DNA from 4 places in the Enterobacter sp. LM3 genome. Region 4 is predicted to be linked to each of the others. Evidence: predicted binding sites of a transcription regulator. Region 4 holds the regulator's gene; each other region holds the start of a gene.
What was found. The regulator CRP, encoded in region 4, controls carbon source genes, mostly activating them, when cyclic AMP is high. The targets are predictions, from matches to a motif close to ATGTGANNNNNNTCACAT.

Region 1 (7,266 bases), on a different contig from region 4:
AGGGGGAAAACCCGGCTATCGACAGCTACAGCGCGTTTTTTGATAACGGACATCGTCAAAAAACGGCGCTGGACGCGTGGTTACGCCATCACGAAATCACCGAACTGATTGTGCTGGGGCTGGCAACGGACTATTGCGTGAAATTCACCGTGCTGGATGCACTTCAGCTTGGTTACAACGTAAATGTCATCACCGACGGCTGCCGTGGTGTGAATATTCACCCCCAGGACAGTGCTCAGGCGTTTATGGATATGGCCGCAGAGGGTGCAACACTGTATACGCTGGAAGACTGGCTGGAGACACAACCGTAAGCCTTTTCGCCGGGGGCAGCAACGCCTGCCCCGGTAAAACCCTCCCCCCTCGATCTCCCATAAAGTGAACTCCCTCGCATCACCAGCGAAGCGGCAATGCTATTCTTTTCTGGCTGTTTTTTCGCCACGCCTTTTCCGTGGCGTGGTTAATTTTATTAAGTCAAAGAGGAAGTTATATGAAACGTTTGCCATTGCTGGCAGCATTACCCTTGCTTTGCGCGTCAGTTGCCTCCGCCAGCCCCATGATGTCTGTGGGCTACTTTAACGGAGGTGGCGATGTCACTGCGGGGCCTGGTGGTGACATCAATAAACTCGACGTTCGCCAGATTACCCACCTGAACTACTCATTTGGTCTGGTCTATAACAATGAGAAAGACGAAACCAACGCCGCGCTGAAAGATCCGGCAAAACTGCATCAAATCTGGCTATCGCCAAAAGTCACGTCCGACCTCGCGTTAATCCCTGCCCTGCGTAAACAAAATCCGAACCTCAAAGTGCTGCTTTCCGTTGGTGGCTGGGGGGCACGTGGTTTCTCCGGTGCAGCGGCCAGCAAAGAGACGCGCGCGGTGTTTATCCGCTCTGCGCAGGAGATCGTCGATAAATACGGCCTGGACGGAATCGATCTCGACTGGGAGTATCCGGTGAATGGCGCATGGGGGCTTGTCGCAAGCCAGCCTGCCGATCGGGATAATTTCACCGCACTGCTGAAGGAGATGCGCGATGCATTCGGGCATAAAAAGCTGGTCACCATTGCGGTGGGGGCAAATGCGGAAAGTCCGAAAAGCTGGGTGGATGTAAAGGCGATCGCCCCGCTGCTCGACTATATCAACCTGATGACCTACGACATGGCCTACGGTACCCAGTACTTCAACGCCAACCTGTATGACTCCAGCGCCTGGCCAACGGTCGCCGCCGCCGATAAATACAGCGTCGACTTTGTGGTTAACAACTACCTGGCCGCCGGGCTGAAGCCACAGCAGATGAACCTTGGGATCGGTTTCTATGGCCGCGTCCCGAAACGCTCCGTGGAGCCAGGGGTTGACTGGTCGAAACCGGATGCGCAAAAAAATCCAGTGACGCAGCCCTACTTCGGCCCTCAGGAGACAGGTTTGTTCAAATCACTCGGCTATGACCTGACCAAAGATACCTACGTGAAGTACAACGATATCGTGAAGAAGCTACTGAACGATCCGCAGAAGCGCTTTACCGAACACTGGGACGATCAGGCGAAAGTGCCGTGGTTGTCGGTGAATTCCGCAGGCGGTAAGGCGTTGTTTGCCCTTTCCTACGAAAACCCACGTTCCGTTGCCATCAAAGCGGACTATATCAAGGAGAAAGGTCTCGCCGGGGCGATGTTCTGGGAGTACGGCGCGGATGACGAAAACCAGCTAGCGAAACAGCTGGCAGAGTCGCTGGGGATTAAACACTAGAGCATATTGTGCCGGGTAGCGACTGCGCTTACCCGGCCTACTCACGCGACCGCTATTTGAAGGTCGCAATTGGCTTTGGCGTAATACCAAAATCTTCTTTTAGCTCGCGCTTACTCTTCATCACCATCTGACCTTGAGTGTCGATAGTCATGTGCTGGGCATCCGTGTTGTGACGGGCCTGCCACAGCATCACCAGTTGCAGGCTGTTCTCTTTTTGCTCCGGGGTGAGTGCCACGCCATCCGGCCATTTTCCCAGTTCAACCGCCGTCACCAGACGCTGATAAATCTCCGGTGTCATACCGCTAACCATGTCATCAATATTCATGATTTCTCCCTTTCAAAGGAATAATTTGCTGAATCGTTTTTTCAGCCTTTGGTCTGATCGCCATTTTCATCATCAGTGAAGCTCATTGATGCTGAATTCACGCAGAAACGCTCCCCTGTTGGCTGTGGGCCATCCGGGAATACATGCCCGAGATGCGCGTCACAGTTACCACAGCGGATTTCAGTGCGCTGCATACCGTGCGACATGTCACTCAGATAGCGGATCGCGTCATCGCTCACCGGCTCATAAAAGCTCGGCCAGCCACAGCCAGAATCATACTTTGTCTGCGAATTGAACAGCGGTGCATCACACACCAGACAGTGATAGACGCCGTCTCGCTTATTGTGCAGCAAACGCCCGGTAAATGGCGGTTCAGTACCGTGATTCTGCGTCACATAAAACTGCATTTCTGTGAGGTTTTTTTTCAGATCGTCGGGGTTACGTTGGTTCGACATATACTTACATCTCGCAGTAGAAACAGACAACTTTCGCCCAGATTCTAACAAAACATTAACACCACCGCGTGCACTTTTGTTCTAAACTTATGTGTCGCGAAAAGGCGGTCAGGCAATTGTGATCTGCTTCACATTTTTATCCTGAGAGGCCTTTAAAATTCCGGGCGCAGCCCCCATGTGGTTGCTAGCTCAAAGGGAAAGTGAGGCGAGTCAGTCGCACAAACGTTAGTCACAGGATTGATTTGTCGCAATGATTGACACGATTCCGCTTGACGCTGCGTAAGGTTTTTGTAATTTTACAGGCAACCTTTTATTCACTAACAAATAGCTGGTGGAATATATGACTATCAAAGTAGGTATCAACGGTTTTGGCCGTATTGGCCGTATTGTTTTCCGTGCTGCTCAGAAACGTTCTGACATCGAAATCGTTGGTATCAACGATCTCCTGGACGCTGAATACATGGCGTACATGCTGAAGTACGACTCAACTCACGGTCGTTTCGACGGCACCGTTGAAGTGAAAGACGGCCACCTGGTTGTTAACGGCAAAACCATCCGCGTTACTGCTGAAAAAGACCCAGCTAACCTGAAATGGAACGAAATCGGTGTTGACGTTGTTGCTGAAGCAACCGGTATCTTCCTGACCGACGAAACTGCACGTAAACACATCACTGCGGGTGCGAAGAAAGTTGTTCTGACTGGTCCTTCCAAAGACAACACCCCAATGTTCGTTCGTGGTGCAAACTTCGAAACTTATGCTGGCCAGGACATCGTTTCTAACGCATCCTGCACCACCAACTGCCTGGCACCGCTGGCTAAAGTTATCAACGACAACTTCGGCATCATCGAAGGTCTGATGACTACCGTTCACGCGACCACCGCTACTCAGAAAACCGTTGACGGCCCGTCTCACAAAGACTGGCGTGGCGGCCGTGGCGCAGCTCAGAACATCATCCCATCCTCTACCGGTGCTGCTAAAGCAGTAGGTAAAGTACTGCCAGAACTGAATGGCAAACTGACTGGTATGGCGTTCCGCGTTCCAACTCCTAACGTATCCGTTGTTGACCTGACCGTTCGTCTGGAAAAAGCTGCTTCTTATGAAGAAATTAAGAAAGCAATCAAAGCTGCTTCCGAAGGCGCAATGAAAGGCGTTCTGGGCTACACCGAAGACGACGTTGTTTCTACCGATTTCAACGGCGAAATCTGCACTTCCGTGTTCGATGCTAAAGCTGGTATCGCACTGAACGACAACTTCGTTAAACTGGTTTCCTGGTACGACAACGAAACTGGCTACTCTAACAAAGTACTGGACCTGATCGCTCACATCTCCAAATAAGTTGAGATGAGATTCTGATCCAAAAAGGCGACTTCGGTCGCCTTTTTTATTTTCTAAGACAGAGGATTGCTTAATGATTAATAAAATTTTTGCACTTCCGGTAGTCGAACAACTTACCCCTGTGCTCTCCCTCCGTCAGATTGACGGTGCCGACATTGTCGTCGTTGACCATCCACGCGTAAAAGCCTCCGTGGCCCTGAATGGCGCTCACCTGCTCTCCTGGAAACCAGAAGGTGAAAAGGAAGGTCTGTGGTTGAGTAATGCCACCTCCTTCAAAAAAGGTGCAGCAATCCGCGGTGGTGTACCGATCTGCTGGCCGTGGTTCGGCCCGGCAGCACAACAGGGTCTGCCTGCTCACGGGTTTGCCCGTAACCAGCAGTGGACGCTGAAAGCACATAATGAAGACGATCACAACGTGGTGCTGACCTTCGAGCTTCAGGCCAATGATGACACCCGTAAACTCTGGCCGCACGATTTCACCCTGTATGCCCGCTTCAAGCTGGGCAAGACCTGTGAAATTGAACTGGAAGCGCACGGTGAGTTTGAAACCACGTCTGCCCTGCACACTTATTTCAACGTGGGTGATATCAACGCGGTAAAAGTGAGCGGTCTTGGTGATACCTTTATCGACAAAGTGGATAACGCAAAAGAAGGGAAACTGAGCGACGGCGTACAGACCTTCCCTGACCGCACCGACCGCGTTTATCTGCACCCGGAAGCGTGCAGCGTGATCCACGACAGTGCCCTGAACCGTGGTATCGAAGTGGTTCACCATCACCACAGCAACGTGGTGGGCTGGAACCCTGGCCCTGCGCTCTCCATCAGCATGGCTGACGTCCCAGACGACGGTTACAAGACGTTTGTCTGTGTGGAAACCGCGTGTGTCAGTACACCGCAGAAAGCGAGCGCTGAGAAGCCGTCTCGCTTAGGACAGACGATTAGCATTGTTAAACGCTGATCGCATTTCCCTCTCCCGTTTTGGGTGAGAGGAAAAAAACTGCGCAACCAGGCACCAACATAAAGCAAACGGGGCGTAAACGCCCCGTTATGATGCACGGATTGCACTACAAGAGTGCGCAATCAGAATTTGTAGGTCACACCCACTGAGAAGATCCCCGACCAGGACTTATCGACCATCGGGCTATCTTTTACTTCATCACTCACGCGAACATAACGACCTGTGCCGTATACGCTCCAGTCGGTGAGGAAGTTGTAGCTTGCGGTCAACTCCAGGTACGGATCCCAGCTATCATCGGCGCTATAGCTTTTCAGACCACTGCGGCGGGATTCGTTTTTAGACACGCCATAATAGTAGTCGTTGTAGTTCTCACTGCTGTACTGCACACCGATACCTGGCGTCAGGGTCACCGCACCATTGGTATAGCGATAGAGCCAGGCCAGATCCCAGATAAAACCGTTGCTGTTATCCAGAGTATCGCCCGCCAGCGCGGTACGCAGGAAGCCATACTGGGTGTTATGAACGTAAGAGAGCCCTGCCATCATCGAGCTTTTACGCTTGTCGAGCTGGCGAAGCGCGTGGTTATCACTGTCACCTGGCTTGAAGTGCATCGGATCGTAATAGGCCATGATGGAGAGCTTATCGGCCGTATCGTTCCACAGATAGTAGCCGCCACCCAGACCGCGGAACCAGAAGTTATCGCCTTCATAGGTGACAACCGGAACGGCATAGACATCACGGTCATACTGTTTGTACGGGCTGTTAATGACGCCAACACCCGCACCAGCAGTCCACTGACTCTCCGCCTGTGCGGTGCTCATTGCGGTCGCGGCAAGTACGCCCAATGCCAGAAGTTTGAGTTTGGTCACAATCCATTCTTTCCTGTAGTCAAATAATCAGCGGGTGAAGTGTAACCGCCATTTCCGTACATCCCAAAACTTTTTGCCCACTAATGGCTTTACTTAACCTGTTATTTTTAACTTTTCAGATGACAGGCTGCTTTCATTTATGTGACTACTGAATAAAAAACGTACTTTCACGCTATAACGGCAGTGGAAATTTTTGGATGAGTTATTGATATGTCATTGAAATTAGAATTTATCTGCATGCAAGTTTTGCAAATGCCATCTACGCTTTAATTTAAGAAGAGTTTTTCTGGACACCCTGCGGTTCTTAGCGCCAGACCTGGCACACAGGTTGCTGCTCTGGCAGTGAGGTGTGAGAAATTCTCTTCCGGGAGCCTCCACTACTCATACGAACGGCTCTTATCCTGTGCTAAAAAACGAAAGGACGGCATGCCATGAATATATTCGATCACTATCGCCAGCGCTATGAAGCTGCCAAGGACGAAGAGTTCACACTGCAGGAGTTTCTTACCATTTGTCGGCAAGATCGCAGTGCCTATGCCAATGCGGCAGAACGGCTATTGATGGCTATTGGTGAGCCAAACATGGTTGATACTGCCCTGGAGCCACGGCTCTCCCGTCTCTTTTCGAATCGGGTCGTCGCCCGATACCCGGCGTTTGAAGAGTTCTATGGTATGGAAGATGCCATTGAACAGATTGTCTCCTATCTGAAGCACGCAGCTCAGGGTCTGGAAGAGAAGAAACAGATCCTCTATTTACTGGGGCCTGTGGGTGGGGGTAAATCATCGCTGGCTGAACGACTGAAATCACTGATGCAGCGTGTGCCCATCTATGTGCTGAGTGCAAACGGTGAGCGCAGCCCGGTGAATGACCACCCGCTGTGCCTGTTTAATCCGCAGGAAGATGCGCAGATTCTGGATAAAGAGTTTGGTATCCCACACCGCTATCTCGGCACCATCATGTCGCCGTGGGCCGCGAAACGTCTGTATGAATTTGGTGGGGATATCACCAAATTCCGCGTCGTCAAAGTGTGGCCGTCCATCCTGGAACAGATCGCCATCGCCAAAACAGAGCCGGGTGATGAGAACAACCAGGATATTTCGGCCCTGGTCGGTAAAGTCGATATCCGTAAGCTGGAACACTTCGCGCAAAACGACCCGGATGCCTACGGCTATTCCGGTGCGCTGTGCCGGGCGAACCAGGGAATTATGGAATTCGTTGAGATGTTTAAAGCACCGATTAAAGTGCTGCATCCGCTGCTGACCGCGACCCAGGAAGGGAACTACAACGGGACAGAAGGTATTTCCGCCCTGCCGTTTAACGGGATTATCCTCGCCCACTCGAACGAATCGGAATGGGTTCAGTTCCGTAACAACAAAAATAACGAGGCCTTCCTTGACCGTGTATACATTGTCAAAGTGCCTTATTGCCTGCGGATCTCCGAAGAGATCAAAATTTACGAGAAGCTGCTTAACCATAGTGAGCTGGTGCATGCGCCTTGCGCCCCGGGCACGCTGGAAACACTGTCGCGCTTCTCCATTCTGTCGCGCCTGAAAGAGCCGGAAAACTCCAGCATCTACTCAAA
Region 2 (7,266 bases), on a different contig from region 4:
ATGAATGACCCTTTTGCCACGCCCCAGACCACCGGCAGTTCACGGTTGGCCCGAACCCCACTCACCTGCTGGGCGTTCAGCGATAAATCATCTCCCAGTACACCGGCGGTCTTTTTTGCCGCCAGTTTGCCCATCACCGAAATGTCGTCCAGTAAGGTGGCGATATCATCCAGCAATGTTAACAAGCTACTTCCTGCCAAAATCTCTATCCTTCTTTTTTTAGTAATGAAGTGAATAGTATGGAGCAAAAGCGTAAAGCCTGAAACAGGCACCTTACGTCAACAAAAAATTCACACTTACCTCACAATTAAAGAACTCGCCAGCCTGGCCGTTTTGGCGTTTACTGTTAGCGACCTTTTCATTTCGTCGTGAGGGACTATGCGTTTCCGGCAACTATTACCGCTCATTGGTGCTCTTTTTTCGCTGTATATCATCTGGGGTTCCACCTATTTTGTCATTCGTATCGGCGTGGAAAGCTGGCCACCGCTGATGATGGCGGGCATTCGTTTTCTTTCGGCAGGCATACTGCTGATGTCCTTCTTACTGCTGCGGGGACATAAACTGCCTGCACTGCGCCCGCTGCTTAACGCAGCCCTGATTGGCCTGCTGCTGCTGGCCGTGGGGAATGGGGCGGTTACCGTCGCGGAGCACCAGAATGTTCCTTCAGGGATCGCCGCAGTGGTGGTCGCAACCGTGCCGCTGTTTACGCTTTGCTTCAGCCGTCTTTTCGGCATCCGCACCCGTAAGCTGGAGTGGCTAGGCATTGGGATTGGTCTTGCCGGGATTATCCTGCTCAACAGCGGCGGCAACCTGAGCGGAAATCCGTGGGGCGCGCTGTTGATCATGATTGGCTCCATGAGCTGGGCGTTTGGTTCCGTGTACGGTTCGCGCATTGAGTTACCGTCCGGCATGATGGCTGGCGCAATTGAGATGCTCGCCGCAGGAATTGTGTTGTCGATTGCCTCCATGCTGACGGGCGAAAAGCTGACGGCAGTGCCGGATCTGTCGGGCTTCCTGGCCGTAGGTTACCTGGCGCTGTTTGGCTCCATCATTGCCATTAGTGCCTATATGTTCCTGATCCGTAACGTCTCCCCTGCCGTCGCCACCAGCTACGCGTATGTCAACCCGGTAGTGGCCGTACTGCTGGGAAGCGGATTCGGTGGCGAAACGCTCTCTCCCATTGAATGGCTGGCATTAGGCGTGATTGTTTTTGCCGTGGTGTTGGTCACGCTGGGGAAATATTTGCTGCCGGCTAAACCGGTGGTGGTTCCGTGTGAGGTGGAGAAACCCTAAGCGGATGGATCCCCTGGGTGTCGATCTGCGCGGCCTGCCCGCCGCCGCAGATCCACTCTTCCAGCCGCTCAGTCAGTTCCACATCATTCAGCTTCAGCTTGCCGCGCAGCGCACACTCCCAGACAATCAGCACCCGCCAGCCTTGTGCAACAAGCGTTGCAATATCACGTTTGTCTCGCGCCACATTCTTACCTATTTTGTCCAGCCAGAAATCGGTGCGGGTCGCAGGGACTTTAAACAGGTAACAGTCATGATGATGCCAGAAGCAGCCGTGGGTAAAGATGATGCACTGATACGCATCGACCACGAAGTCGGGACGCCCGGCAAGCGCGGCATCCTGCACGCGAAAATCAAAACCAGCCAGCTCCAGTAACCCGGCTAGCCGTTTTTCTATTGCGGTATCACGCGTGCCGATGGCACGCATATTTTTACTGCGAGTCGCCTTATTGTGTACATCCGTCATTGACGGCCTCACTCTGGCGCAGCGCAACAGCCTGTTTGATGCGTGGGGCCAGTAGTTTTGCCACTGCGGCAAATGCGGGAACCACCACGGAATTACCAAACTGACGGTACGCCTGAGTGTCCGACACCGGTATACGGAAGCTGTAACCCTGCGGCGTTTCAAACCCCATCAGGCGCGCGCATTCACGTGGCGTTAAGCGACGCGGACGATGACGCTGGTTCTGCGGGTCGTCGAAGTCTTTCTCGCCCAGGGCTTTATCCCACCCTCTGTCGATAAGAATTTCCGCGCCGTCTTTATAGTAGCGGGCGGACAGTGTGCGGGTCACGCTGTGCGGATCGTTCGGGTTAACCATACCAAAACCAAAACCATTGCCCTTTGCCTGGTGTTTTTTGGCATAGCGATAGAGGTATTTCCACAGCACCGGGGTCAGGATAAATTTGGCATCGATGGCGGGCTCCAGCAGATCAGCCACGGTCGGACGACGCGCCGGATACAACGACGGGATATCCCGCAGGGTAAAATCCCCCTTCAGATTGAGATCGCGACGGAAGCCCACCAGCACAATACGTTCGCGGTGTTGAGGCAGGAAAAATTTGCCATCGATGATTTTCGGGTCATCTGCGCCCATATCCTGCGAGTCGGCCACGTCGTAGCCCAGCTCATCGAGCGTTTGCATGATAATACGGAAGGTTTTCCCACCGTCATGGCTCTTTAAATTCTTGACGTTTTCCAGCACAAAAATGGCCGGACGACGGGCATCAATAATACGGGCAACGTCAAAAAACAGCGTTCCCTGCGTATCGCAGGCAAAACCGTGGGCGCGTCCGAGGGCATTTTTTTTCGATACCCCGGCAAGCGAGAAAGGCTGGCACGGAAAACCAGCCAGAAGGACATCGTGTGCAGGAATAGTATCGCGAATATGGGCGGCAGCCTCTGCATCGGTCACACCGCTTTTGTGGCTCAGGGTCACATCGCGGATATCGGCATTGAAATGATGCGCGTCAGGGTCACAATACCAGTTGGCTTTATAGGTACGAACCGCATGTTTATTCCACTCGCTGGTAAATACGCACTGCCCACCAATGGCTTCAAACCCGTGCCGGATCCCGCCGATACCGGCAAAGAGATCGATAAAACGGAAGGCATAGTTCGGATGTGCCGCTGACGGGCGCGGAAGCAGGTTTTGCAGGTAACGGAACTCGCTCTCGCTCAGGCGATGCCCTGCCCGCTCGCTGGTAAGCAGTCTCTTGAGAATTGCCGGGCTCCAGTGGCTCTCACCGTGTGCTGCCAGCTGGTTTGCCAAAGATTTAGCATCATAGATATCCAGCAACTGGTGCAGTAGCGCCTGTACCGTTGCCGTTGATTTCTCAGCCTGCTCAGACGCGGGCTTAGTCACTGATCGATTTTCCTGCATTCTTTTAACCAGGCAATAAAGACGGGGAACAGATTACCACAGTTCAGTCACTCAAACTGCGGCGAAAGCGGTGCTGAACCTGGCTATCTAACCCCAGGCAGTCACCCTGTAATTCGGCACTCAGTTTTGCCATAAACTGGATCAGAAAATCGGCGTTATGCCGCGCGAGTTCGCGCCCCACTTCCGTTTTCATTGTCTCTGGCAAGCGCAGTAGCTTGGTCTGAAAATGGTCGAGCGCGAAGGTTCTGTCGTCCAGCGGGCGAGCATCAGCGAACGGATCTTCTGCATCAAAAAGCGCCACACCCAGCGCCCCCGATACGGCAAAAACACGTGCAAGACCGATAGCGCCTAATGCCTCCAGCCGGTCAGCATCCTGCACAATTTTGGCCTCAGGGCTTTGCGGCGTAATGCCTGCGCTAAAGCTGTGCGCCTCAATGGCATGCTCCACGGCAGCATAGTGCTCTGAGGGAAAATCAGGGAAATCGCGTCTTAAAATATTACGCGTCTCGCGCGCCGCCAGCTGTGATGACTGGCTACGATCGGGATGGTTTTTCGGCAGGCTGACAATGTCATGGAAATAACATGCCGTCAGCACGACCAGCGGCTCAGCCATCTGGTTAGCCATGATGTTCTGCGCCGTCATCCAGACACGGCGAAAGTGCGAAATATCATGCGCGGCGTCGTCGGTAGTGTGGTTTTCATCAAGCCAGCGCTCAAAGCGGTGTTGCCACTGTGCAATTTCCATCATCACGTCCTGTCGCTTAAACCACTACAATAGCAATTTTCCCTGCGGCTATCACGGGTTGTCCTGCCGTGGGCGCGTGTACCAGGCAATCCCGCCCAGAATCAGGCCTACGGTGCTCAGTACTAAAAAGCCAAACAGTGCCCCAAGCCACTTACCGCTGGTCGATCCCAGAGACCCGTCAACAATGGTATCGGACAGTGAAGGAATTTTACTCACTACCCATATATAGCGAACCATCGCCCAGACAAAGTATCCGCAAAAAGCGTAAAACACCCACAGAGCCAGTTTGCCTCCCAGGCTACGATCGTTTTTTCGTTCCATCTTCAATCCTTACTCCACGGCAACCACGTTACCGTTTTCACATATTCGTTCAAATTTTGTGATGATAGTCACATTTTGGCATTAAACGTCGGGCTCCGCGACGCTTTCTGCTCGCAAGTTTGCGTTAAGTTGATCTCTGGCAAATTTGCAGACTGGCACATTCCCGGCGTAATGCTGTTGAAAATGATGTTCTCTTCTGACTACACGTCACATGAAATATAATTCCTGCAAATTAAAACTACGGAATAATATTCAAAATAAATACTTAATAATAATTAACCCCTATATATTCGGGAAAGAAATTCACAAGAAAAATAAATAGACAAATAGAAACATTTTGTAATTATTTTACTATTTTAATTACATTTATTTTTGAACCTAAATAATATCCCATAGAATAGTATCTGGCCTGTAGTTACGGAGAGTCACTACATATATTCATATAAATTATCTTTAAAGGGAATATATAATGAAAAGAAAAGTTCTGGCAATTATTGTACCTGCTTTATTAATGGCTGGTGCTGCAAATGCGGCTGAAGTGTACAACAACAACGGCAATAAATTAGACCTGTACGGTAAAGTGGATGGTCTGCACTATTTCTCTGATGACACCGGTTCTGACGGCGACATGAGCTATGTACGTTTGGGCTTCAAAGGCGAAACCCAGATTAACGCTCAGCTGACCGGTTATGGTCAGTGGGAATATAATATTCAGGCAAATAATACTGAAGGCAGTGACAAACAATCGTGGACACGTCTTGGTTTTGCGGGTCTGAAATTTGGTGAATACGGTTCATTTGACTACGGTCGTAATTACGGTGTTGTATACGACGTAGAAGGCTGGACCGATATGCTGCCTGAGTTCGGCGGCGACTCCTATACCCATACCGATAACTTTATGACTGGCCGTGCAAACGGTGTTGCAACTTACCGTAACAATGGTTTCTTCGGTATGGCCGATGGCCTGAATTTTGCCCTTCAGTACCAGGGTAATAATGAAAGTGCATCAAACGATCAGGAAGGCACCAACAACGGCCGTGATATTCGTAAACAAAACGGTGACGGCTGGGGTATTTCAACCTCCTACGACTTCGGAATGGGCTTCACCGCTGGTGCAGCATATTCCTCTTCCGACCGTACCAACGATCAGGTCACTAAAACGACGGCTGGCGGTGACAAAGCGGATGCCTGGACCCTGGGCATGAAATATGATGCCAACAGCGTCTATCTGGCCGCAATGTATGCAGAAACCCGCAACATGACGCCATACGGTGACTTCGGTGTAGCAAACAAAACCCAGAACTTTGAAGTCACTGCACAGTACCAGTTCGACTTCGGTCTGCGTCCTGCCGTCTCTTTCCTGATGTCTAAAGGTAAAGACCTGAATTCCAGCTACGGTAACGACAAAGATTTAGTGAAATATGCAGACGTTGGCGCAACGTATTACTTCAATAAGAATATGTCCACCTATGTTGATTACAAAATCAACCTGCTGGATGAAGACGATAACTTCTACAGCGCAAACGGTATCAGCACTGATGATATCGTGGCGGTAGGTCTGGTTTATCAGTTCTAATCCCCATAAAGACTAAAGCCCGCATACAGCGGGCTTTTTCTGTCTCTGGCACACACCCTTACGGTGCTTCCTGCAATGCCACCCGAATAAATCCATTATTCTGCGCCAGCAACTCATGCGCTTTCCACGCATCCAGCCCGGTCAGTACCATCAGCACCGCTGTTTTACAGTTGTTGTTACAGCTTTCCAGCGCCGCTTTCGCAACGGCGCGGGTGCATCCCCCGGCTTCCATTACAATCGCAATTTGCCGTTCAACCCATTTGGTATTGCTTGCTTCCAGATCCACACGCAGGTTGCTGTAAACACGCCCGGTGCGAATTGCCAGCCCGGTAGCGACCATGCTGAGGATCATTTTTTGCGCAATCCCCGCTTTGGTATTGATATACCCGGCAACGGCATCAGCCCCCAGTTCAGGCGCAATGACCATGCTTGCCAGCTGCGCCGCCTCGCTTTGTGCATCATCGGTAATAACGGCGACAGTCGACCCCAGCGACCACGCATGCCGCATGGCTCCCCAGACCCAGGGGGTTTTTCCACTGACGGTGACCGCCAGCATCATGTCGTGCTCGCCAAACCCGATAGCCTGCAGGTCAGCGACACCACGCTCGTAGCTTCCGGCATCATCACCTGCCGTAATGGCAATCACCGGGGATTTTCCCGGCGCATATTCATCTGCCGCCTGTTTTGCCGCGCGGCCGGACGGGCCAGCGCCAACGATCACCAAACGCCCGCCATGACTCAGGGTTGCCGCTGCGTTATCGACCACGCGGGCAATCGTCGTTAAGCAGGGAGTCATGGCCGTAGAGATTTGTGCATCATCCTGGTGAATGACTTTCAGCATGTCCAGCGTGGACAATCTATCGATATTCATCGTGCTGGCGTGCCGTCTTTCCTTGACCGAACCGGTAAGCATAATGCTCATAAACAGCCTCCTTATTATGAGTACCCACACACTATAAAGTGTTTTATATGGATGACCTGCGAGGAGGGTCACGAAAAGTAGAGCAACCGCATGCTTTTACATAGCTTTAAGAAATGCGCGGCATCGGTGATAATTACCCTTTCTCCTTTATCACGGAGTGGTAATGAGCGATTTGCAGCCGTTTCCTGAGACGCGCAGACGTCCCATGAAACTAAACACCCTGGTCACACTCATGGTATGCGCCATTATCGGCTCTGTCCTGCTGGTGGTTTTTGCCCTTTATTCAGTGCAAATCACGCGGGCCACGCGAGATGATGTTAAAGATACCGCGCTGGGGATTGCCCGCACCTTTGCCGACAGCCCTGACGTGAAGCGTGGTCTGATGCAGGCCCCACAGGCCGATATTATCCAGCCCCTCGCTCAGGCCGTGACGCAACGTAACGACCTGCTGTTCACCGTGGTCACCGACATGCGCGGTATTCGTTACGCTCACCCGAACGAAGCGCTGTTAGGCCTGCATTTTATTGGCGAC
Region 3 (7,266 bases), on a different contig from region 4:
TTGTTGTAGTTCGCGATGGAGAGATTATTCTGCGCCTGGGCAATATCCAGGTTCGCGTTCAGCCTGCCGCTGTCAAAAATCGGCAACGTCAGTCCGGCTGTCACGCCCATTTGCTGAGCCGAAGAGCGGAACAGATCGCTCAGATGCAGGGCATCCTGTTGTAAGAACGCCATCAGATTCACATCGGGATAGAAAGCCGCTCTGGCAGCATCCACCTCGCTCATGGACGCTTCGATATACCAGTGAGCGGCCTGGAGATCGGGTCGACGCGCCAGCAGTTCATAACCCAGCATCGTCGGCAGCGCAGCCTCTGGTGCAGGTAATGCATGGCGGGTGAGCGTCATTGAGGTGCTGTTGGTTAACGCTTCCAGACGCGCCTCAACGGCTTTCATTTTTCCCTTTACTTCCGCCAGCTGTTCCTCGGTTTTGCTGGCGTTAATGTCCGTTTCGACCCCTTCCACGGAGGAGTTTATCCCGTGCTGGTAGAGCTCGCGGTCGGCACCAATAATATTCTCCTGCTCTTGTTTGATATCTGCGAGGACATCTCCCACGGCGGCCTGAGTTTGCCACTCCCAGTACAGCCGCGCGACGCTGCTGGCAAGCAGTTGACGCGTTTGTTCCATCTCTGCATTTTGCGCATTCACCTTGCCAATACGGGCTTCAACCTGCGCACGGTTTTTGCCCCACAGATCAAGATCCCAGCCAGCAGTCAGGCCAAATGTCCCGTTGGTGTACCACGGCCCGGTGGTGCCAGCAGCCGGGTCGGTGATGGCAAATGGCCCCATTAACCCCTCAGCCGACATTTTCTGGCGTTCAGCATCAGCCGAAAAATCAATGTGTGGGCCGTCGGCAGCCATCGTGGCTTTTGCCTGAGCTTCTGCCAGCGTGATGCGCTGCCGGGCAATTTGCATATCTGGCGCATCATTCAATGCTTTCGCAATCAGCGAATTAAGCTCGGGGTCGTTATAGTCTTTCCACCATTCATTTTTCGGCCAGTCAGTACGACGTAAATGCGTATTTACCGAAGCCACTGTGGTTTGTGTTTTAACAGGCGATACTGTGGAATGTTCTGGCGCACAGGCGGCCAGAATAAAGACGAGGGGAGCACTCAGAGATAAAATAAAGGAACGTTTCATTACGCCATTCACTCAAAAATAAAGGCGCAAATTACGCTTGATACTGTTCGTTTTTTTAGTAACGCGTGGCAATCTGCAAATTGTTATACATTTAAACAATCAGAAAAATATTCATATTAAAAATTAATTAGTTAGCATTATTCACCAAAATTATAAATCTTCAAAAAGAATCGACCTGGATGAACGATCACGTATCACTTTGACTGAATCACCCGCGCAATATCCGCGGAAGTCTGTAACGTACGGATCTCCTGGAATAATCCTAACGCTTCGCTGTACTCTTTGCGCAAATAACTGAGCCACTGCTTAATACGTGCAACATGATACAAGCCGGTATCCCCCTGCTTTTCCAGACGGCTGTATTTTTGCAGTAGCGTCACCACCTCAGCCCACGGCATGCGCGGTTCGTTATATTTCACCATCCGGCTGAGATTCGGCACATTCAACGCCCCACGGCCAATCATTACCGCATCGCAGCCAGTCTCTTTCAGACAGGCCTGTGCGCTCTCGTAATCCCAGATTTCGCCATTCGCAATCACGGGAATAGAGAGTCGTTTGCGGATCTCGCCAATCGCCTGCCAGTTGATGCGATCGGCCTTATAACCATCCTCTTTGGTACGGCCATGCACGACTAACTCTGTTGCACCCGCCTGTTGTACCGCATCGGCTATTTCAAACTGTCGCGCATCGCTGTCCCAGCCCAGTCGCACCTTCACCGTCACCGGTAAATGCGACGGTACAGCTTCACGCATGGCTTTTGCACCGCGATAAATCAGCTCAGGATCTTTCAGCAATGTTGCCCCACCGCCGCTGCCGTTGACCAGTTTCGACGGGCAGCCGCAGTTGAGATCGACCCCGTAAGAACCAAGATCCACCGCACGGGCGGCATTTTCCGCCAGCCATTGCGGATACTGGCCCAGCAACTGAATGCGCACCAGCGTGCCGGATGTTGTTCGGCTCTGGTTGTGCAGCTCCGGGCAGAGCCTGTGAAAAGATTTTACCGGCAATAACATATCGACCACGCGTAAAAATTCCGTCACGCAGAGATCGTAATCATTCACCTCGGTCAGAAGCTCGCGCACGAGGGAGTCGAGCACGCCTTCCATTGGGGCCAGTAAAACACGCATATCAGTACCTGTAAAAAAAGACGCGCTATAGTTGCATTTAAACTTAAGACTGTCCATTTGTGGCAATGTCAGACGTTCCATTCAGGAATGTCTGGTATGCTCAAAATTCATGATGTGATCCGTAGCACATTTCAGGGTTTAATTGTATGATGAATGCGTTTCATCAAGGACTTTCACCATGAGCAAATCATTGAATACTATCTGGCAATACCTGCGCGCATTCGTCCTGATTTACGCCTGTCTGTACGCCGGGATTTTCATCGCGTCCCTGTTACCTATCACCATTCCCGGCAGCATTATCGGTATGCTGATCCTGTTTGTGCTGCTGGCACTGCAGGTTTTGCCTGCAAAGTGGGTCAACCCTGGCTGCTTCGTTCTCATTCGCTACATGGCGCTACTGTTTGTCCCCATCGGCGTCGGGGTCATGCAATATTACGATTTGCTCAAAGCACAGTTCGGCCCCATTGTCGTCTCCTGCGCGGTCAGTACGCTGGTGGTTTTCCTGGTGGTGAGCTGGAGTTCGCATCTGGTGCATGGCGAACGTAAAGTGATTGGGCAAAAAGGAACAAAGCAATGATGGAGAATATCTGGTGGTCGCTGCCGTTAACCCTGGTGGTGTTCTTCGCCGCGCGTAAACTTGCCGTACGTTTCAGAATGCCATTGCTCAACCCTCTGCTGGTGGCGATGGTGGTGATCATTCCTTTCCTGCTTCTCACCGGCATTCCTTACGAACGCTACTTTGCCGGGAGCAAGATTTTAAACGATCTGCTGCAGCCTGCCGTTGTGGCGCTCGCCTTTCCTTTATATGAACAGTTGCACCAGATCCGTGCCCGCTGGAAGTCCATCATTACTATCTGTTTTGTGGGGAGTCTGGTGGCGATGATTACCGGAACGTCGGTCGCACTGTTGATGGGAGCCTCTCCGCAGATTGCTGCCTCTATTCTGCCAAAATCCGTCACCACGCCAATCGCGATGGCGGTGGGCGGCAGCATCGGCGGTATACCGGCCATCAGCGCCGTATGCGTAATTTTCGTGGGTATTCTTGGTGCGGTATTTGGCCATACCCTGTTGAATGCTATGCGCATTCATACCAAAGCCGCGCGTGGTCTGGCGATGGGGACGGCTTCACACGCCCTGGGTACCGCACGTTGCGCTGAGCTGGATTATCAGGAAGGGGCATTCAGCTCGCTGGCACTGGTCATCTGTGGGATCATGACCTCTCTGATCGCGCCGTTCCTGTTCCCGATCATTCTGGCAGTTGTGGGCTAAAATTTGCGATACGTCGCGCAAATTTCATTTTGTTTTCATAAGTTGCATAAGTAATGAGAAGTGGATCACATATAAAGCCGTAATGGCTCCGTACACTACCGATCCATTAACCTTTATGAGGCAAACGCCATGCATCCACGTTTTCAAGCTGCTTTCGCCCAGCTTGCAGAGAATTTGCAATCAGCCCTGGCCCCGGTTCTGGCGGATGAGCATTTCCCCGCCCTGCTGACGGCTGAGCAGGTCACTCTGCTTCAACAGGCAACAGGACTGGACGAAGACGCGCTGGCTTTCGCACTGCTGCCGCTGGCCGCCGCCTGCGCACGCGCTGACCTCTCCCACTTCAATGTAGGGGCGATTGCACGCGGTGTAAGCGGAACCTGGTACTTTGGCGGTAACATGGAGTTCCTGGGTGCGACGATGCAGCAAACTGTCCACGCGGAACAAAGCGCCATCAGCCACGCCTGGCTGCGCGGCGAAAAAGCGCTAAGCGCCATTACCGTTAACTACACCCCTTGTGGCCACTGTCGTCAGTTTATGAACGAGCTGAACAGCGGACTGCAATTGCGCATCAACCTGCCAGGTCGTGCACCACACACGCTGGGTGATTACCTGCCTGACGCTTTCGGCCCGAAAGATCTGGATATCAAAACGCTGCTGATGGATGAGCAGGATCACGGCTTCGCCCTGTCCGGCGATGACCTGAGCCAGGCCGCTATCACCGCCGCCAACAAGAGCCACACCCCGTACAGCAAATCACCTAGTGGCGTAGCGCTACAGTGCCGTGATGGCCGTATCTTCAGCGGCAGCTATGCGGAAAATGCCGCATTTAACCCAACGCTGCCACCGCTGCAGGGCGCACTGAATCTGCTGAACCTGAACGGTTATGACTACCCGGATATTCAGCGCGCTATTCTGGCAGAAATTGCCGATGCACCGCTGATTCAGTGGGATGCTACCGCCGCCACGCTGAAAGCGCTGGGCTGTTCATCGATTGAACGCGTGCTGCTTGCGTAATCCTTCCGGCGGGCAGGAATGCCCGCCAGTGTGATGAAAAACCCCTCAGTTGATTCGCTGTTTCTTGCGCTAACCATGCGGGTAAAGTAGCCTGAGTTAAATTTCACCTTTGGTACGAGCCATCTGCATGTTAAAGCGCGTTTTTTACAGCCTGTCTGTCCTGCTCGGCATACTGCTGTTGACTGTGCTTGGCCTCGACCGCTGGATAAGCTGGAAAACAGCGCCCTACATCTTTGATGACCTGCAGGATCTCCCCTATCGTCAGGTTGGTGTGGTACTCGGTACCGCCAAATATTACCGTACCGGCGTCATCAATCAGTATTACCGTTATCGTATTCAGGGGGCGCTAAACGCCTATAATAGCGGCAAGGTGAATTACCTGCTGTTGAGCGGCGATAACGCGCTGCAAAGCTATAACGAACCGGTGACGATGCGTAAGGATTTGATTGCCGCAGGGGTCGACCCGGCCGATATCGTGCTCGACTACGCCGGATTCCGCACCCTGGACTCCATCGTGCGTACCCGTAAAGTGTTCGACACCAACGATTTCATCATCATTACCCAGCGCTTCCACTGCGAACGGGCATTGTTTATTGCGTTGCATATGGGTATTCAGGCCCAGTGCTACGCGGTGCCATCGCCAAAAGACATGCTGAGCGTGCGCGTACGCGAGTTCGGTGCCCGTTTTGGTGCGCTGGCTGACCTGTACATCTTCAAACGAGAACCGCGCTTTTTAGGCCCACTGGTGCCAATTCCGGCGATGCATGAAGTGCCAGAAGATGCGCAGGGTTACCCGGCAGTGACGCCTGAACAACTGCTGGATATGCAGAAAAAAGAGAAAAAATAGCCCCGCTTTTATACTTTCTTTACGTCGGGCATCACTCTTTTTATCCGCCCTTTACTCTCGCCCTTTTAAGCTGAGTTCATTGCCGCTACGGCTTCATTGAAGAATGACTATGAACTCAATAATGAATGCTTTTTTCCTGAAAAATATCCGCCCGTATTTTAACTTCCCGGGATTATCGCTCCCGACCGCCCTCAATTCAGGCCTGTATCTCGATGAGAAAATTGCAGCCATGAAACAGAATTTGTCAGCGGAAGTGACGGATTATCTGGCACGTTATCCGCAGACTAAACACATTGACGTTTACCTGAACGACATCAATGGCATTATGCGTGGCAAACGGCTCTCAGTGGAAAGCATGCTGAATCTTGAGAAAGGCTGCTATTTTCCCCTTTCGGTCTACTCGATGGATCAAAAAGGAAAGATTGCCGCATCACTTCATGATGAGCCAGACCGGCTTTGCGTACCCGTTCCCGGTTCCCTGTGCCCTTCGCCCCAGGCTCCTGAGCATAACGCGCAGATCCTGTTGACCATGAATGACAGCGATGGAAAATCCTGTCCGCTTGAGCCACGCGTGATATTGCAAAACGTCCTTGCTCGCTTCCACCAGCATGGGCTTTTCCCGGTGATTGCACCAGAGATTGAGTTCTATCTGACGGGGTCAGATTCTCAGGATCCGCAGAATCAGGGTTGCTTTCATATGGATACGTCAACGGCGCACGCGGCATTGTTTGACGAACTGGAGCAGCTGGCGCAACACCAGCACATTCCACTGACCGGGATCGTGGCAGAAGCCGAACCCGGTCAGTACGAGTTGAACCTGAAGCACAGCCATCGGGTTATTGAGGTATGCGATAACGTACTGGCTCTGCGGCGCTTAACCCGATACGTTGCAGAGAAACACGGGCTCCAGGCCAGCTTTATGGCCAAACCCTTCAGCCTTCAGTCCGGCAGCGGTCTGCATTTCCATTTCAGCCTGAATAATATTCACGGCGAAAACATGTTCGCCTCACCGGTGGATGAGCTCAATAGCATGATGCGCCTGTGTATCGCGGGCCAGCTGGCACTGATGCCCGCGTCCGTCGCCATTCTGGCGCCGGGTGTTAACGCTTTCCGCCGCCTGCGTAAAAACCTCAATGAGCCACTATTTAACTCCTGGGGCTATAACACCCGCTCCGCCGCGCTGCGTATTCCCTGCTCGGATGAGAACAACCGTCGTATTGAGTATCGTCTGGCGGGTGCGGATGCCAACCCGTATCTGGTGGTCGCCACAATCCTCACGGGCATGTTGTATGGTCTGGAAAATTTCGATGAGGATGATTTACCTGAACCGCAACAGGATGAACCTGTATTGCCGCTGTTCCAGCAGCAGGCCATTGAGGTATTTTCCCGCAACCAATATCTCACCGACAGCCTTGGCGAAGCCTTTTCCCAACAGTGGGTTGCCTGCAAGCTCTCAGAGCTGGACTGGTTTGAAAGTATCGTCACCGAACAAGAATCCGCGCTGACGTGAAAAACAAAAAAGCCCGCTCAATGAGCGGGCCTGGTCAGGCATGAAGCCATTATTTCTTACGCGCGTATTTCAGTGAATCCAGGGCAACCGCGAAGATGATGATTGCGCCTTTGATGATGTACTGCCAGTACGGGTTCACACCGATGTAGGTCAGACCGTAGTTGATAACGGTGAAGATGATGACACCGGTTACCACGCCAAGCACGGTACCAACACCGCCGCTGAAGGAAACACCACCTACCACACACGCAGCAATCGCATCCAGTTCGTACATAAAACCAAGGTTGTTGGTTGCAGAACCGATACGACCGGCTTCCAGCATCCCACCGAAGGCATAGAACACGCCGGACAGGGCATAAATCA
Region 4 (7,266 bases):
ATAGTTTAATTGCTTAAGAAGAAAAAAATTACTGGGGAACCCTCAGCCCCGTGGGAGAGGGTTACGGTGAGGGCATCTACGCGCACGATGCCCCCGACTTCACGCCTCAATCACTTCATACGAATGCGTGATTTTTACCGCTTTCTCCAGCATTAACGCCACAGAGCAGTATTTTTCAGCCGAAAGATCGACCGCGCGTGATACCGCCGCGTCCTTCAGCGCTGTGCCAGTAACAACAAAATGCAGGTTGATGTGCGTAAACAGGCGCGGTGCCTCTTCGCGACGTTCGGACGTGAGCTTGACTTCGCAGCCGGTCACGTCGTGACGGCCTTTTTGCAAAATCGACACCACGTCGATGGCACTGCATCCACCAGCGGCCATCAGCACCATCTCCATTGGACTTGGCGCTTTATCGCCGGAGTTACCATCCATCAAAATCTGGTGCCCGGAAGCGGATTCGCCCAGGAACGTTAAACCTTCAACCCATTTCACACGCGCTTGCATATATTCCTTAACTCCAACGTTGCATTTTTGGTGACAGATTACGCGCGCGTTACATTTCTCGCAATGGAAGGCGACCTGCGTCATGCTGAAGCGAGACACCAGGAGACACGCGGCGAAAGCTATGCTAAAACACTCAGGATGCTACAGTAATACATTGACGTTACACATGTATGCAGAGGACATCAAACTTTACTGGCTGCGAAACGTTACGACAGCCGACTTCCCAGGTATGGGTAAGAATTCGATTGCAACCCCAGAGTCAGGATGCGATTTATGACTCTGGAGACAGCTTATAACAGAGGATAACAGCGCATGGTGCTTGGCAAACCGCAAACAGACCCGACTCTCGAATGGTTCTTGTCTCATTGCCACATTCATAAGTACCCATCGAAGAGCACGCTGATTCACCAGGGTGAAAAAGCGGAAACGTTGTATTACATCGTCAAAGGCTCGGTGGCAGTGCTGATCAAAGATGAAGAAGGGAAAGAGATGATCCTTTCTTATCTGAACCAGGGCGATTTCATCGGCGAACTGGGCCTGTTTGAAGAAGGCCAGGAACGTAGTGCCTGGGTTCGTGCAAAAACAGCATGTGAAGTGGCTGAAATCTCCTACAAGAAATTCCGTCAGTTGATCCAGGTTAACCCGGACATCCTGATGCGTCTTTCTTCCCAGATGGCTCGCCGTCTGCAGGTTACGTCTGAGAAAGTGGGCAACCTTGCCTTCCTCGACGTGACCGGTCGTATCGCGCAGACGCTGCTGAACCTGGCGAAACAACCAGATGCCATGACCCACCCGGACGGTATGCAAATTAAAATCACCCGTCAGGAAATTGGTCAGATCGTCGGTTGCTCTCGTGAAACAGTGGGTCGTATCCTGAAAATGCTGGAAGACCAGAATCTGATCTCCGCGCACGGTAAAACCATCGTGGTTTACGGAACTCGTTAATTCCGGCCAAACGGCGTGTCATCGCAAGGTGTCACGCCGTTTTTGTCTCTATTCCCCCATGTGGCGCAGGCTGATCTACCACCCGGAAGTTAACTATGCACTGCGACAAACGCTGGTGTTGTGCCTTCCTGTGGCCGTGGGTTTGATCCTCGGACACCTTCAACAGGGTCTGCTGTTTTCTCTCGTTCCCGCCTGCTGCAACATCGCCGGTCTGGACACGCCCCATAAGCGATTTTTCAAACGTCTGATTATTGGTGGCTGCCTGTTTGCTGGCTGTAGCCTCGCCGTGCAACTCCTGCTGACCCGCGATATCCCGCTGCCGCTGATTTTAACCGTGCTGGCGATGACGCTGGGAGTAACGGCTGAAATCAGCTCACTGCATGCCCGCCTGCTACCTGCCTCGCTGATTGCGGCCATCTTTACCCTTAGCCTCGCGGGTAATATGCCGGTGTGGGAGCCGCTGCTGATCTACGCTCTCGGCACGCTATGGTACGGGTTGTTTAACTGGTTCTGGTTCTGGATGTGGCGGGAACAGCCGCTGCGCGAATCCCTGAGCCTGCTCTATATCCTGCTGGCGGATTACTGTGAAGCAAAGTACACCCTGCTCACCCAGCACACCGATCCGGAAAAATCACTGCCGCCGCTGCTGGCACGCCAGCAGAAAGTGGTGGATCTCATCAGCCAGTGTTACCAACAGCTACATATGCTCGCCGCCAATAAAAACCATGAGTACAAACGGCTGCTCCGCGTATTCCAGGTGGGGCTGGATCTGCAGGAGCATATCTCGGTAAGCCTGCATCAGCCGCAGGAGGTGCAGAAGCTGGTCGAGCGCAGCCACGCAGAAGCGGTGATCCGCTGGAACGCGCAAACCGTTGCCGCGCGCCTTCGCGTGCTGGCGGACGATATTCTGTATCACCGCTACCCGACGCGCTTCAACATGGACAAACAGCTCGGTGCGCTGGAAAAAATTGCCCGTCAGCATGCGGATAACCCGGTCGGGCAGTTTGCCGCATGGCATTTCAGCCGCATCGCGCGCGTGCTACGCACCCAGCGGCCACTCTATCCACGCGACCTGATGGCCGATAAACAAAAGCGTCTGCCGCTACTGCCTGCCCTCAGAAGCTATTTATCCCTGAAATCCGCCGCCCTGCGCAACGCCGCGCGGATCAGCGTCATGCTCAGCATCGCCAGCCTGATGGGTGTGGCGCTGCATCTGCCGAAACCGTACTGGATCTTAATGACCATACTGTTTGTCACGCAGAACGGTTATGGCGCAACGCGGGTGCGTATTCTGCACCGGGCGGGCGGTACAATGGCGGGGCTGATTATTGCAGGCGTGACGCTACACTTTCACGTCCCGGAAGGGTATACGCTGGTGGGCATGCTGGCGATAACGCTGGTGAGCTATCTGATCATCCGCAAGAACTACGGCTGGGCGATGGTGGGCTTTACCGTAACTGCGGTGTATACCCTGCAGCTGCTCACGCTGAACGGCGAACAGTTTATTATTGCCAGGCTGGTGGATACGCTGATTGGCTGTCTGATTGCTTTTGGCGGCATGGTCTGGCTGTGGCCGCAATGGCAAAGCGGGTTACTCAGGCAGAACGCCCATGATGCACTGGAAGCAGACCAGCAGGCGATCCGCTTAATACTGAGCGACGACCCGCAACCCTCCCCGCTGGCGTACCAGCGAATGAGGGTTAATCAGGCACATAATGCCCTGTTTAACTCCCTTAACCAGGCCATGCTGGAACCGGGCTTTAACTCGAATTATCTGGCAGACATGAAGCTGTGGGTAACCCACAGCCAGTTTATCGTCGAGCATATCAACGCCATGACCACGCTCGCACGCGAGCATACGATGCTGACGCCGGATCTGGCACAACGCTATTTGCAGTCGTGTGAAATTGCCCTGCAGCGCTGTCAGCAGCGTCTGGAGTATGACGCGCCGGGAGAAACGGGAGATGCAAACATTCTGGAAGCGCCGGAAACGCTGACCCACGGACCGATGAGCACCCTGGAGCAGCATTTGCAGCGCATTCTGGGGCATTTGAACACCATGCACACCATTTCGTCGGTGGCATGGCGTCAGCGTCCGCATCACGGCATATGGCTAACGCGTGTGTTAAAGCGGACGCCATATTGATTGCGTCGGGCAATGAGGTTATCCCCGGACTATCTTCCCGACCGCTGCGGCAAAGCGGTTTAACCCCTCTTCAATATCTTTCTCTGCCACCACCAGCGACGGCGCAAAGCGCATCACGTCTGGCCCGGCATTAAGCACCATCACCCCTTCGTGGGCTGCGGCATGCAGGAAATCGCGCGCACGGCCTTTGTATTGCGGCTTCAGCTCGGCACCAATCAACAACCCCATACCGCGGATCTCGCTGAACACGTCATACTGGTCGTCAATCTGTTGCAGATGCTTCACAAACAGCTCACGCTTCGCACTTACGCCATCAAGCACTTCAGGTGTGTTGATGATATCGAACGCGGCACCCGCAACGGCGCAGGCCAGCGGGTTTCCGCCGTAGGTCGAACCGTGGGAACCCACGTGGAACGCAGAGGCGATATCCTGGGTGGTGAGCACCGCACTGACCGGGAAGCCACCGCCGAGCGCTTTAGCGCTGGTCAGAATATCGGGGGTTACGCCGTAATGCATGTAGGCGAACAAATCGCCGGTACGCCCCATCCCGCTCTGTACTTCGTCAAACACCAGCAACGCCTGATGCGCATCGCACAGCTCGCGCAGCCCCTTCAGGAATTCCGGGGTTGCAGCCGTGACGCCACCTTCACCCTGAATTGGCTCCACGACCACCGCGCAGGTGTGATCGTCCATGACCGCTTTCACCGCGTGCAGATCGTTAAACGGCACGTGGATAATGTCGGCCGGTTTGGGACCAAAGCCGTCGGAGTACTTCGGCTGGCCGCCAACGGAAACGGTAAACAGTGAGCGTCCGTGGAACGCGTTATGGAAGGCAATGATTTTGGTTTTGTACGGGCTGTGACGCGTTGAGGCGTAGTAACGTGCCAGTTTGAATGCGGTTTCGTTGGCTTCAGTGCCAGAGTTCATAAACAGCACACGCTCAGCAAACGTCGCATCGATTATCTTACGCCCCAGGCGCAAAGCCGGTTCGTTGGTAAAGACGTTGCTGGTGTGCCACAGGGTTTCTCCCTGAGTTTTCAGCGCCTCCACCAGCGCAGGATGACAATGACCCAGCGCCGTCACCGCAATCCCACCGGCGAAATCTACGTACTCTTTACCCTGCTGATCCCAGACGCGACTGCCTTTTCCTTTCACCGGGATAAACTCAGCCGGAGCATAAATTGGCAGAATGACTTCATCAAATGTTGCGCGGGTGATTGCTGGTTGTTCAGTTGCCATGTCATGACCATCCATTTTATGTCACATTGATTGTGAAAATATAATCACAAAATATGCATAAAAAATCACAACAAGGCAATAGATATTCAGCGATTAAGGAAATTCGCCAGCAGCTGGTGGCCCTGTTCGCTCAGAATACTCTCCGGGTGGAACTGCACCCCTTCAAGATCCCATTCACGGTGGCGAATCCCCATGATCTCCTGCGTTTCACTCCAGGCAGTCACGTCAAAACAGGCGGGCAGGGTTGGCGGATCAATGACCAGAGAATGGTAGCGGGTGACGGTTAACGGATTATTTAACCCCGTGAACACGCCAGTACCCGTGTGGGTAACCGGTGCCGTTTTGCCGTGCATCACTGTGGCCGCGCGAACGATGGTCGCACCAAAGACCTGAGCAATGGCCTGATGACCCAGGCAGACGCCCAGGATCGGTAGCTTACCCGCATAGTGGCGGATAACGTCCAGAGAGATACCGGACTCCGACGGGGTACACGGCCCTGGCGAGATGACAATTTTCTGCGGGGCCAGCGTTTCAATCTCTGCCAGGCTGATGTCGTCATTACGGCGAACAACGACCTCTGCACCCAGTTCGCAGAAATACTGGTAAAGGTTCCAGGTGAAGGAATCGTAGTTATCAATCAGCAGGATCATGGCGGCTCCAGAACAAAAAGGCCGCTCTATTCTACTCAGTTTCCCGTGCTTCGCTCACCACTTTGCGAAAGATCGCGCTCAGGGCCGTCAAATCCCCCATTGCTCCGTTCTGATTGGCACGCTTCCAGTGGGCCGGATCGATATCGCGCCAGTCCAGCAAGTAACTGGCGTGGATAGCCAGTTGTTCAAAGAAAATGCGCTGTGCAATACCATTACCGCTCATAAAAGGATGCAGCATGTTAATTTCACAATAGTAGTGGCTGATCCTGGCAATAAACGCCTCTTTTCCACATCCCACCAGATAACCTTCATTTTCCAGTTTTTCCATCAATTCGTTACCGGCTTTCTCGATGTAGTCAAAGTGGCAAAACAGGATATCGCCCTTAGAAATATCGACGCGACGGTACTTGCCTGCATTCTCCACGAGTCCGTGATAGAGATGGTAGTGAATGGCGCACAGATGGGGCAACCCGGGCGCATGTGGCCCAAGCGGCAGCGTCCCGATGAGAGAGGCAGAAGGACCATTCCCCTCTTCAAGGCGGCAGCTGGCCTGAAAATTCACAGTACGTTGCTGTTCCCAGAGACGGGATTTTTGCTTGTCGGTGAGTTTTTTCACTTAACGCCTCCCTGAATGTGTCCGTTTGCCACAAGTATAAGCAGCAAAACGCGCTTTCGCAGGGAGGGCTAAATAACACGGGCGAAGCGTGCCCGTGTCAAAGACAGTTACGGCAGAACTTTGGCTGAGAGGATAACCACCGGTTTTGACGGCACGTTCTGGTATGGGCCAACGTCGTGGGTAGGTACCTGAGAGATCTTATCAGCGACATCCATTCCTTTCACAATTTTACCGAAGACCGCATAACCGAAGTCACGCTGACCGTGGTCGAGGAAGGCGTTGTCTGCAACGTTCAGGAAGAACTGGCTGGTGGCGCTGTCTTTATCTGCAGTACGCGCCATAGAGATGGTGCCACGTTTGTTCAGCAGGCCGTTGTCCGCTTCGTTCTTAATGGGTGGATTCGGCTGTTTTTGCTGCATTTGCTCGTTAAAGCCACCGCCCTGCACCATAAAGCCTGGGATCACACGGTGGAACGTGGTGTTGTTGTAGAAACCACTGTTCACGTAGTCGAGGAAGTTTTTCACAGAAACAGGAGCTTTCTGGCTATTCAGTTCCAGCTCAATATTCCCGGCAGAGGTCGTCAGCAGGACGTGAGGGTCTCCTTTTGCTGCCAGCGCAGCAGGGGAAACGGCAGAAAGAGCAAACACAGCTGCGACAGCCGCCAGTGTTGATTTGAGCATGAGAATTCCTTAACAAAGCGCAGTATAGAAAGCGAATGGTCTGATTCTAAAGAGCAGTATGAACCGAGGCCAGCCTTTTACCTAATTTTACGAAATTGAAACAGTTGTAACCACGCAAACGATTGAACACACCAGTAAAAGATGTGATTCGCATCACATAAAATATTGTAACGAAGATCTAATTTTCTGGAAAAGATTTAAATAGATCACTTTCGCGACTAAAATCTGCCCGCTCAAACGCAGTCGATGCGTTTTATTTTACTTTGAACAGGCCAGACATGACTAACAGCAATCGCATCAAGCTCACATGGATCAGCTTCTTCTCCTACGCCCTGACTGGCGCGTTGGTGATCGTCACCGGGATGGTGATGGGAAATATCGCAGACTACTTCCAGCTGCCCGTTTCCAGCATGAGTAATACCTTCACCTTCCTCAACGCGGGGATCCTGATCTCCATCTTCCTGAACGCCTGGCTGATGGAAATCG

Region 1: the regulator CRP is predicted to act here: its motif matches at 2,638-2,655, upstream of msrB (peptide-methionine (R)-S-oxide reductase MsrB).
Region 2: the regulator CRP is predicted to act here: its motif matches at 4,293-4,310, upstream of drpB (cell division protein DrpB).
Region 3: the regulator CRP is predicted to act here: its motif matches at 2,376-2,393, upstream of ACJ9N4_RS03815 (CidA/LrgA family protein).

Annotation. Positions count from the first base shown of each region.
Region 1 covers NZ_JBJURN010000025.1:7,192-14,457, forward strand. The annotation lists gene pncA (bifunctional nicotinamidase/pyrazinamidase) at 1-311, shown strand, start outside; gene ACJ9N4_RS19345 (glycoside hydrolase family 18 protein) at 488-1,741, shown strand; gene ACJ9N4_RS19350 (YeaC family protein) at 1,794-2,066, opposite strand; gene msrB (peptide-methionine (R)-S-oxide reductase MsrB) at 2,108-2,521, opposite strand; gene gapA (glyceraldehyde-3-phosphate dehydrogenase) at 2,862-3,857, shown strand; gene ACJ9N4_RS19365 (D-hexose-6-phosphate mutarotase) at 3,931-4,815, shown strand; gene ACJ9N4_RS19370 (MipA/OmpV family protein) at 4,938-5,684, opposite strand; gene yeaG (protein kinase YeaG) at 6,116-7,266, shown strand, end outside.
Region 2 covers NZ_JBJURN010000002.1:176,698-183,963, forward strand. The annotation lists gene ACJ9N4_RS02995 (DUF808 domain-containing protein) at 1-200, opposite strand, end outside; gene yedA (drug/metabolite exporter YedA) at 379-1,293, shown strand; gene ACJ9N4_RS03005 (very short patch repair endonuclease) at 1,253-1,756, opposite strand; gene ACJ9N4_RS03010 (DNA cytosine methyltransferase) at 1,737-3,152, opposite strand; gene ACJ9N4_RS03015 (phosphohydrolase) at 3,214-3,915, opposite strand; gene drpB (cell division protein DrpB) at 3,967-4,236, opposite strand; gene ompC (porin OmpC) at 4,706-5,812, shown strand; gene ACJ9N4_RS03030 (N-acetylmuramic acid 6-phosphate etherase) at 5,871-6,734, opposite strand; gene ACJ9N4_RS03035 (sensor histidine kinase) at 6,898-7,266, shown strand, end outside.
Region 3 covers NZ_JBJURN010000002.1:360,297-367,562, forward strand. The annotation lists gene mdtQ (multidrug resistance outer membrane protein MdtQ) at 1-1,136, opposite strand, end outside; gene dusC (tRNA dihydrouridine(16) synthase DusC) at 1,331-2,263, opposite strand; gene ACJ9N4_RS03815 (CidA/LrgA family protein) at 2,442-2,840, shown strand; gene ACJ9N4_RS03820 (CidB/LrgB family autolysis modulator) at 2,837-3,532, shown strand; gene cdd (cytidine deaminase) at 3,662-4,546, shown strand; gene sanA (outer membrane permeability protein SanA) at 4,674-5,393, shown strand; gene ACJ9N4_RS03835 (glutamine synthetase family protein) at 5,515-6,903, shown strand; gene mglC (galactose/methyl galactoside ABC transporter permease MglC) at 6,953-7,266, opposite strand, start outside.
Region 4 covers NZ_JBJURN010000022.1:52,627-59,892, reverse strand. The annotation lists gene ACJ9N4_RS18830 (OsmC family protein) at 100-504, opposite strand; gene crp (cAMP-activated global transcriptional regulator CRP) at 817-1,449, shown strand; gene ACJ9N4_RS18820 (YccS/YhfK family putative transporter) at 1,508-3,595, shown strand; gene ACJ9N4_RS18815 (aspartate aminotransferase family protein) at 3,614-4,834, opposite strand; gene pabA (aminodeoxychorismate synthase component 2) at 4,921-5,484, opposite strand; gene ACJ9N4_RS18805 (putative adenosine monophosphate-protein transferase Fic) at 5,516-6,100, opposite strand; gene ppiA (peptidylprolyl isomerase A) at 6,208-6,780, opposite strand; gene tsgA (MFS transporter TsgA) at 7,059-7,266, shown strand, end outside.